3 regions of the Delftia sp. WSY_22 genome follow, and region 3 is predicted to be linked to each of the others. Evidence: predicted binding sites of a transcription regulator. Region 3 holds the regulator's gene; each other region holds the start of a gene.
What was found. Region 3 encodes FNR, which switches genes on or off when oxygen is low (the NO sensors DNR and NnrR bind a similar motif). Its sites were predicted from a motif close to TTGATNNNNATCAA; they were not measured.

Region 1 (3,273 bases), on a different contig from region 3:
AGCGACATCAGCACCAGGGCTGCTGTCAGGATGGGGAACGAGGCCACGATCAGCGCGTTGGTGCACAGGGCAGTCCAGGTGAAGACGGGCATCTTCATCAGGTTCATGCCGGGTGCGCGCATCTTGATGATGGTCACGATCAGGTTGATGCCCGACAGCGTGGTGCCGACACCGGCCACCTGCAACCCCCAGATGTAGTAGTCAAGCCCCACCCCCGGGTTCTGCGCCCCCAGGTTGGACAGGGCCAGCCAGCCGGAGGTGGAGAACTCGCCCAGGAACAGCGAGATCATCACCAGCACGGCGCCGCCCGTGGTCATCCAGAAGCTGAAGTTGTTCAGGAACGGGAAGGACACGTCGCGGGCGCCGATCTGCAGCGGCACCAGGTAGTTCATCAGGCCGGTCACGAAGGGCATGGCCACGAAGAAGATCATGATCACGCCGTGGGCCGTGAAGATCTGGTCGTAGTGGTGCGGAGGCAGGTAGCCCAGGTTGTCGCCGAAGGCCATGGCCTGCTGCAGGCGCATCATCAGCGCATCTGCGAAGCCGCGCAGCAGCATGACCAGACCCAGGATCATGTACATGATGCCGATCTTCTTGTGGTCGATGCTGCACAGCCAGTCGCGCCACAGCGGGCCCCACAGGCGGAACTTGGTGAGAAGGCCCAGCACGCCGAGGCCGCCGAGCACCACGGCGATGAAGGTCACCAGCACGATGGGCTCATGCGCCATCGGGATGGAGTCCCAGGTGATGCGTCCCAGCAGCCAGTGGGCCTGTGCCGGGGAGGTATGTTCAGACATATCGAGTCTCTTAGGTCGTTTTGGAACGGGCGGCGGGCTGGCCGTCGTCCGCTTCCGCTATCTGCTTATTGCTGTGCGCTGGCGGCCGAGCCGTCGCGCTGGTCCAGGAAGGCCACGACGCGGTCGGCGTTTTGCACCGTGCACACATCCTGGGGCAGGTTCATGCCCACGGCCTTGAGATAGGCTTCACCGCCTGCGGCATCGATGGCCATCATGTGGTGCATGCACATCTTGCCTTCCTCGACGCAGCGGTTGAGCACCTTGTCGTACAGGCCTTCGTCCACGGTGGCGAAGCGCTCGACCGGGTTGCGCTCGCTGGGCTTGACCAGATTCAGGTAGGTGTCGCGGTTCAGGGCCTTGCCTTCGGACTTGGCCTTGGCAACCCACTGCTCGAATTCCTCGTCGCTGAGGCCGTGGAACTTGAACGTCATGCCCGAGAAGCCGGCGCCGCTGTAGTGCGATGCCAGGCCGTGGAACACACCGGTCTTGTTGATCACTGCGTTCAGCTCGGTCTGCATGCCGGGCATGGCATAGATCATGCCGGCCAGGTCAGGCACGTAGAAGGCGTTCATCGTCGAGGTGGCGGTCAGCTTGAAGTGGATGGGACGATCCACGGGAGCGGCCAGCTCGTTGACGGTGGCGATGCCCTTTTCAGGGATGAAGAACAGCCACTTCCAGTCCATGGCCACGACCTGCACTTCCAGCGGCTTGACATCGGTGCTCAAGGGCTTGGAGGCCGAGACGCGGTCCAGCGGGCGGTAGGGGTCGAGCTTGTGGGTGCTGATCCAGGTGATGGCGCCCAGCGCGATGATGATCATCAGCGGCACGGACCAGATCACCAGCTCCAGCGTGGTGGAGTGGTGCCATTCGGGGTCGTAGTGGGCCTCGGTGTTCGACTGGCGGTATTTCCAGGCGAACAGCAGCGTGAGGATGATCACCGGGATGATGATGATCAGCATCAGCAAGGTGGCCGTGACCACCAGGTTGCCTTGCTGCGCGGCGATATCGCCGGCCGGGTTGAGCACGACGGCTTTGCTGCAGCCAGTGAGACTGGCTGTCAAAGCGGCCGCGGTGAGCCACGCAGGCCCACGGAGTTCCTTGATTTTTAGCATGCTAGGGGCGCAACAAGAGCGCGTTTACATAGAAACGCGGATTACAAGATCCGGGCAAATGTATTACGAAGTATAAATTTGTCCATTGGACATTTTGTCCAACGTCAAGGAGAAGCCGGGAACTTTCTGCTACCTGGCGGGGCAGGCAGCGGGGTCCCGGCGATCCGGAGGCCGCATTTTTCGGCCGCGCGCAGCAGGAAAAACACCAAGTCCGGTCGAGGTGAAACCGCCTTGCGCCAGATCAAGCGAGGGCGTAGAACGGAGCTGTCAGTGAGACGAGACAAGGAGCATCCATCTATGAGCGGCCTCGACACAACTGCAAGCTTCCCCAACGGAAGCTACGAAAGCAAGGAATCTCTGTCCCGCGCCGACACCCACGAAGATGTCACGCCCAACGAGATCGCCGTCGGCGTGATCCTGGGGCGATCCTCGGAGTACTTCGACTTCTTCGTGTTCGGCATCGCCTGCGTGCTGGTCTTCCCGGCACTGCTGTTCCCCTATCTTTCCAAGCTTGACGGCACGTTGATGTCGTTCGGCATCTTCGCGCTGGCCTTCGTGGCGCGGCCGTTGGGCACGGCGCTGTCCATGGCCGTGCAGCGGCGCTGGGGCCGGGCGACCAAGCTGACGCTGGCGCTCTTCCTGCTGGGCGTGTGTACGGTGGGCATGGCCTTCCTGCCCAGCTACCAGCAGGCGGGCGTGAACGCCATCATCGTGCTGGCGCTGCTGCGCATCGGCCAGGGCATTGCACTGGGCGGCTCCTGGGACGGACTGCCGTCGCTGCTGGCCATGTCGGCGCCCCAGAACCGGCGGGGCTGGTATTCGATGATCGGGCAGTTGGGTGCGCCGCTGGGCTTTGTGCTGGCGGCAGGCCTGTTTGCCTTCATCTATGCGCATGTGGATGCCGACGAGTTCCTCAGCTGGGGCTGGCGCTATCCCTTCTGCGTGGCCTTTGCCATCAACGTGGTGGCACTGTTTGCCCGGTTGCGCCTGGTGGTGGGCCAGTCCTACACCGAGCTGCTGGCGCAGCGTGAGCTGGAGCCCATGGGCGTGGTGCCGCTGATGCGCGACGAGGGCCGCAACGTGGTCATCGGCGCCTTTGCAGCCCTTGCCAGCTTTGCGCTCTTCCACCTGGTGACCATCTTCCCGCTGTCCTGGATCTCGCTGTATTCGGACCAGTCGGTGAACCATGTGCTGGGCGTGCAGATCGTTGGCGCCTTCTGTGCGGCCGGCGCCATCATGGTTTCGGGCTGGCTGGCCGACCGGGTGGGGCGGCGCAACACGCTGGGCACCATGGCCTGCCTGATCGGCATCTTCAGCTTTGTGGCTCCCTGGCTGCTGGGCAGCGGCACCACGGGCAACAACGT
Region 2 (3,273 bases), on a different contig from region 3:
GGACCACCGCATGAGGGCTTTCGCCCTCACCACAGGCCCAGCAGCTTCCACCAGGCGCTGCCGACCACGGCAAAGACCAGCAGCTCGATCACGCACATGGCCGCGCCCACGCGCCACCAGTTGCCCAGCGTGACATAGCCGCTTCCGAAGATGATGGGCGAAGTGCCGGTGGCGTAGTGGGTCAGCGTCATCATGATGGCCGAGCCGGCCGTCATCATCAGCATGAAGGGCACGACATAGTCGGCCGGAATCAGCTGCGCGCCCACGGTCAGGAAGGCCAGCATCATGGCGCTGATGTGGGCCGTGGTGCTGGCGAACAGGTAGTGCGAGAACACGAACACGCCCACCAGGATGGCCGCCACCGGCAGCCAGTCCAGACCGCTGGCGACGATGGCGTTCTTCATGCCCACCGCGAACCAGGACACCACGCCCAGCTTGTTGAGCTGCTCGGCCAGCATGACCAGGGCGCCGAACCACACCAGCGTGTCCCAGGCGCTTTTCTCGGACAGCACGTCATCCCAGTCGATGGTGCCCGTGATGATCAGCACGAACAGGCCCAGGAAGGCGACCACCGTCGGGTCCAGCGTGAAGGCAGGCCCGAACAGCATCTGCGGCACGTTGGCCCACAGCAGCAGCATCAGGCCGAAGGTGCCCAGCATCACGCGCTCCTTGCCCGACAGCGGCCCCATGCGGGCCATCTCGCTGCGCGCGTACTCCACGGCATTGGGCGTGGCCTTGAGTTCGGGAGGCGACAGCAGGTAGATCACCAGCGGCATCAGCAGCAGACACAGCAGGCCCGGCAGCAGCATGTACAGCGCCCAGGTGGTCCAGCTCAGGTGCAGGGCCTGGCCCGTGGCCTTGGCCACGAAGTCCACCACCAGCGGATTGGGCGCCGTGGCGGTCAGGAACATGGCCGACGTGATGGGATTGGCGTGGTAGTTGACCAGGGCCAGATAGGTGCCCACCTTGCCCTGCGTACCCTTGGCCGGGTCCGACTCGAAGGCATTGGCGATGGACTTCATGATGGGGTGCACGATACCGCCGCCGCGCGCCGTGTTGCTGGGCGTGAACGGTGCCAGCACCAGCTCGCAGATCGCCAGGCCGTAGCCGATGCCGATGGTCCGCTTGCCCATCAGCGCGATGAACATCAGTCCGATGCGGTTGCCCAGCCCCGTCTTCTTGAGGCCGCGCGAGATCAGGATGGCCACCACGATCAGCCAGATCAGCGGGCTGGAAAAGCTGCTCAGCGCATCGGTGACTGCGCCCTTGGACGAGCCAGACGTGACCTGGGACAGCGAGACGATCACGATGGCCATCAAGGCCATCACGCCAATGGGCATGACCTTGAGGATGATGGCCACGATGGTGGTCAGGAAAATGGCCACCAGCTGCCAGGCCTTGGGCGTCAGCCCCTCGGGCACGGGCACCAGCAGCAGCCCGAACAGCACGGCGGTGGCGATCAGCGCCGGCACCAGCCGGAACGGCACGGCCGACTTGAAGTAGCGGAACAGCGAGGCAATCTTCTCGAGCATGTGGATCCTTTGCGTTGCCGGAGCGGCGCCGAGAGAGCATGGCCTGCCGGGAGCAAAAGCCCACCAGCCTGCACGGGCACTGGCGGCCGCGCCGCATGACTGACATCATGATGCAGTGCAGCATGAGCCCGGCTTCCAGCGGGCGCCTGCGCCACCGAAGTTTGACAGGCATCAAGGCCGGGCCAGTAAACCTGGCGACCCAGGCCACCGAGCCCCGCTCACATGACAGCATCCCCAGACCGGGTGCCTTTCGCCCCGGTGTACCCATGCAGTGAAAAAAGGAGAAAAGCCGACATGCCAGCCAACCGATTCTTGCCCGAGGAATGGGAATGCCGGCTCCAGGAGATCGACCTGGAGATCGCCCGCCACGCCGTCATCTGCAAGATCCCGCTGCTGCAGGCCGGCGTGGTGGAGCGCGTGCTGGCCGATGACGCCAGCGTCTGCGGCGGCGACCACGAGGCCGCTTTCAAGACCCTGCGCGGCCTCTTGTACATGCACTACACCGAGCTGCTGCACATCAGCGAGGTGCTCAGCCCCGATGCCGCCCAGGAAATCGCCCACCGCGTGCGCCTGCGGCTGGGCCAGCGCATCGGCAACCAGCTGGGCGGCTGATGCCGGGCTGTCTGCCTGGCCTTTGCCTGGCCTTTGCCTGGCGCGAGGGCATGAAAAAAGGGCTACGACAACTGTCGTAGCCCTTTTCAATTTGGTTGCGCGAGAAGGATTTGAACCTCCGACCTTTGGGTTATGAGCCCAACGAGCTACCAGACTGCTCCATCGCGCGGTATTCCAAAATTATAGCAGATTATTCAGCTGCCTTGGCTTCGGCGGCGCCTTCTTCAGCGCGCTCGACCAGTTCCACGAAGGCCATGGGGGCGTTGTCGCCCACGCGGAAGCCCATCTTCAGGATACGGGTGTAGCCACCAGGACGCTTTGCGAAGCGGGGGCCCAGCTCGTTGAAGAGCTTGGTCACGCTGTCGCGGTCGCGCAGGCGGTCGAATGCCAGGCGGCGGTTGGCAACGGTGTCGACCTTGGCCAGGGTGATCATGGGCTCGATCACGCGGCGCAGTTCCTTGGCCTTGGGAACGGTGGTCTTGATGGCTTCGTGCTCGATGAGCGAATTCATCATGTTCTTCAGCATCGCCAGGCGGTGCGAAGAGGTGCGATTGAGTTTGCGGAGGCCGTGACCGTGACGCATGGTGCTTTATTCCTAAAATATGTAATTAGGGCTTGCGCAAACAAGGATGCAAGCCTGGACCCGTTACCGGATCTGCAGCTTGCCTCAACCGAATTTGCGCAAGTTGTTGATTAATTCGGGCAGCCGTATCAGGTACTGCCCGAGGCACTGAGGCTCTCCAAAAAGGAGAGCCCGCAATTATAGTGCTTAGCGCTTTTCCAGGCCAGCAGGCGGCCAGTTCTCCAGCTTCATGCCCAGCGTCAGACCGCGGGAAGCCAGGACTTCCTTGATCTCGTTGAGCGACTTGCGACCCAGGTTGGGGGTCTTGAGCAGCTCGTTTTCGGTACGCTGGATCAGGTCGCCGATGTAGTAGATGTTCTCTGCCTTGAGGCAGTTGGCCGAACGCACGGTGAGTTCCAGCTCGTCCACGGGACGCAGCAAGATGGGATCAAAGGCGGTTGCGGCACCACGGCCACCGGCCGGAGCATCGAAGACGCTGGCGATATCGCCGCCGTCCAGCTGAGCGAACACGGCGAGCTGTTCCACCAGGATCTTGGCGGAGGCGCG
Region 3 (3,273 bases):
GCTGCAGCGCCGTGGTCTGGCTGGTGAGCCAGGACAGGCTTTCCATGGCCAGCGCCGAGGCGGCGCCCAGGCTGGCATAGCCGGCCAGCCGCCCGCCATGGAACAGCGCCGTGCGCAGCCACAGCCGGCTTTGCAGTCCATGGACGGCGACCACCTGCTCCCCACCCTGTACCGTGCCCTGCCCCGCCCCGCCCGTGACCACGCCGCAGGGCGCGGCGCACATGGCAAGGCAATGGGGCCCGCCGACGAGCCCCATGATCAAAGCGGTCCAGAGCAGCGACAACAGCATGGGGCCTAGATGATCCTCGAAAACCGCGCCCGGTTCTTGTCGGCCTGCAGATATCGGTCAAACAGCATGGCCACGCCACGCACGAAGTACCAGCCCATGGGCGTGACCTGGAATCCCTCGTCGCTGATCTGCACCAGCCCCTTGGCCTGCAGGTCCTGAAGCGCCGCCAGCTCGGGGGCGAAGTACTCGCGAAAGCCCAGCAGCCAGGCCTGCTCCATGGGCTCGAACAGCACGGCGCCCTGGCACATGATGGCCATGATGACGGCGCGCCGCACCAGATCATCGCGCGACAGTGCCAGGCCGCGCACCACGGGCAGGTGGCCGGCGTCGATGGCGTCGTAGTACTCCTCCAGCGTCTTGGCGTTCTGGCTGTAGCTGGCCCCCACCTTGCCGATGGCCGACACGCCCAGCGCAATCAGGTCGCAGTCGGGCTGGGTGCTGTAGCCCTGGAAGTTGCGATGCAGCCGGCCCTGGCGCTTGGCCACGGCCAGCGCGTCCTCGGGCAAGGCGAAGTGGTCCATGCCCACGTAGACATAGCCGCCCTCCATGAAGGCCGCGATGGAGCGCGAGAGCATGGCCAGCTTGTCGGCGCCCTGGGGCAGGTCCTCGGCCGCGATGCGCCGCTGCGGCTTGAAGCGCTCGGGCAGGTGGGCATAGGCATAGAGCGCGATGCGGTCGGGCCGCAGCGCATTGACCTGGGCCAGCGTGCGCTCGAAGGACTCGGGCGTCTGCTTGGGCAGGCCGTAGATCAGGTCCACGTTGATGGAGGCAAAGCCCAGCTGCCGTGCGGCCGCTACCAGCGCGAACACCTGCTCGGCCGGCTGCACGCGGTGCACGGCGATCTGCACCTGTTCGTCGAAGTCCTGCACGCCGAAGCTCAGGCGGTTGAAGCCCAGCTCCTTGAGCACGGCCAGGCGTTCGACGCTGACGGTGCGCGGATCGACCTCGATGGAGTATTCGCCGCCCGGCTCCAGCTTGAAATGCTCGCGCAGCAGGGCCATCAGCGTGCGCAGCTCATCGTCCGAGAAGAAGGTGGGCGTGCCGCCGCCCAGGTGCAACTGGCTGACGGCCTGGCCCTTGCCGCAATGGGCCGTGTGCAAGGCCATCTCGCGCGCCAGGTAGTCCAGGTAGACGGCAGCGCGATCGTGGTGGCGCGTCACGATCTTGTTGCAGGCGCAGTAGTAGCACAGCGACTCGCAGAACGGCACATGCACATACAGCGACAAAGGCATGGCCCGCGCTGCGGTACTCGATTTGCGGTGCTCAAGTGCCAGGATATAGTCTTCAGCACCGAAAGCCTCCACGAAACGATCGGCCGTGGGGAACGAGGTGTATCGGGGCCCCGGTACGTCGAAGCGACGCAGCAGCTCTGGGGTGACAGCGGTCATGGGTTTTTTCCTCTAATGTCGTCCACTGTGCCGCAGCCCATTGGCCGCGTCCTTGACTCATATCAAGAGTTGTTCGCGGCAGTGCTGCGACAATTTGATCCAACTCATCGCCATCCACGAGGTCACCGCCGGCGCACTGCTGCGCCGCTGATGTTTACTCCATGAACCTTCAGACCATCAAAGCATCCTGTTCCAATTGCAACCTGCGCGAGCTGTGCATGCCCATGGGCCTGGATGCCGAGCAGATGCAGCGCATCGACGACATCGTGGCCACGCGCCGCAAGGTCAAGCGCGGCGGCCTGCTGTTTCGCAACGGTGAGTCCTTCACCTCGCTGTACGCCATCCGCACGGGCTTCTTCAAGACCTGCGTGGCCACCGAGGACGGGCGCGACCAGGTCACGGGCTTTCAGATGGCCGGCGAGATCATCGGCCTGGATGGCATCGTCAACGACCACCACACCTGCGATGCGGTCGCGCTGGAAGACGCCGAGGTCTGCGTCATGCCCTTCGACAAGCTGGAGGACCTGTCGCGCGAGGTCACGGCCCTGCAAAACCATGTGCACAAGGTCATGAGCCGCGAGATCGTGCGCGAGCATGGCGTGATGCTGCTGCTGGGCAGCATGCGTGCCGAGGAGCGCCTGGCCGCCTTCGTGCTCAACCTGGTGCAGCGCCTGCACGCCCGGGGCTTTTCCAAGTCGGAACTGGTGCTGCGCATGACGCGCGAGGAAATCGGCAGCTACCTGGGCCTGAAGCTGGAGACGGTGAGCCGCACCTTCTCGAAGTTTGCCGAGGAAAACATCATCGAGGTGCGCCAGCGCCATCTGCGCATCCTGGACACGGACGCGCTCAAGCGCATCGTCAACAGCCAGCAGTGCCAGTGAGGCCGCAAGGCCCCGCCCCCCGGCAATGAACAAGGCCCGCGATCGCGGGCCTTGTTCATTGCCATTGCAGTGCACGCAGGTTCAATCGCGCCCCAGGCCCTGCATGGCCAGATTTGGGTCCGGCTCGGAGACCACGCCGTCGTTGAGATCGTGCGTGGAGCGTCCCAGCATGGTGGTCATGAGGCTGGACAGCATGGTCACGCCCCAGAAGGCGAAGAAGGCCAGGGTGTAGATTCCCTGCCGCGACCAGCCCAGGTCGCCGAGCCAGTGCAGCTCCAGCGGGTCCACGAAGGCGAATACCAGCATCTCCATCACGGCGGCGGCCAGAAAGGCCGGCCAGGCAATCCACATCCAGCGTTGGGCCAACATCAGCGATCTCCTTGAGCTGTCGAGGGGTGGCTTTCATTGTGCGCGCCGCCCGCGCACCGTGCCAAGCCCTGCGCACCCTGCACTGCCTGTAGGAAACCCTTGGCCCTCGCGCATGCTGGAGATGCCATCCACCATGCAAAAAAGGCCGCGACTGCGGCCTTGTGCACGGCATTTTCCTGCGTTCAGCGGTCCGTGGGATGGTCCTGCGCGGGCGTGGCCGCGTGGTTGCGGCCGGTGACCGCGGGCGCCAGGCTCTTGGGCACTTCGCGCACGCCATCGGCACGCTCGTTGATGGTGATGCCATTTCGGTAATAGTCAGGATCGATCACGGGATCGGCGCCATTGA

Region 1: cyoA (ubiquinol oxidase subunit II) is a predicted target of FNR. The motif match lies at 2,004-2,017, and genes of this name have one in related genera.
Region 2: ACF8NF_RS06315 (DASS family sodium-coupled anion symporter) is a predicted target of FNR. The motif match lies at 1,694-1,707, and genes of this name have one in related genera.

What each region holds. Positions count from the first base shown of each region.
Region 1 covers NZ_JBICKN010000018.1:164,094-167,366, reverse strand. Annotated here, with positions in the region: gene cyoB (cytochrome o ubiquinol oxidase subunit I) at 1-797, opposite strand, end outside; gene cyoA (ubiquinol oxidase subunit II) at 863-1,909, opposite strand; gene ACF8NF_RS10605 (MFS transporter) at 2,207-3,273, shown strand, end outside.
Region 2 covers NZ_JBICKN010000007.1:261,736-265,008, reverse strand. Annotated here, with positions in the region: gene ACF8NF_RS06320 (alkylhydroperoxidase domain protein) at 1-14, shown strand, start outside; gene ACF8NF_RS06315 (DASS family sodium-coupled anion symporter) at 27-1,532, opposite strand; gene ACF8NF_RS06310 (hypothetical protein) at 1,827-2,144, shown strand; tRNA gene ACF8NF_RS06305 (tRNA-Met) at 2,237-2,313, opposite strand; gene rplQ (50S ribosomal protein L17) at 2,335-2,727, opposite strand; gene ACF8NF_RS06295 (DNA-directed RNA polymerase subunit alpha) at 2,914-3,273, opposite strand, start outside.
Region 3 covers NZ_JBICKN010000059.1:489,247-492,519, forward strand. Annotated here, with positions in the region: gene ACF8NF_RS27975 (sulfite exporter TauE/SafE family protein) at 1-289, opposite strand, end outside; gene hemN (oxygen-independent coproporphyrinogen III oxidase) at 295-1,677, opposite strand; gene fnr (fumarate/nitrate reduction transcriptional regulator Fnr) at 1,839-2,558, shown strand; gene ACF8NF_RS27990 (hypothetical protein) at 2,640-2,927, opposite strand; gene ACF8NF_RS27995 (FixH family protein) at 3,110-3,273, opposite strand, start outside.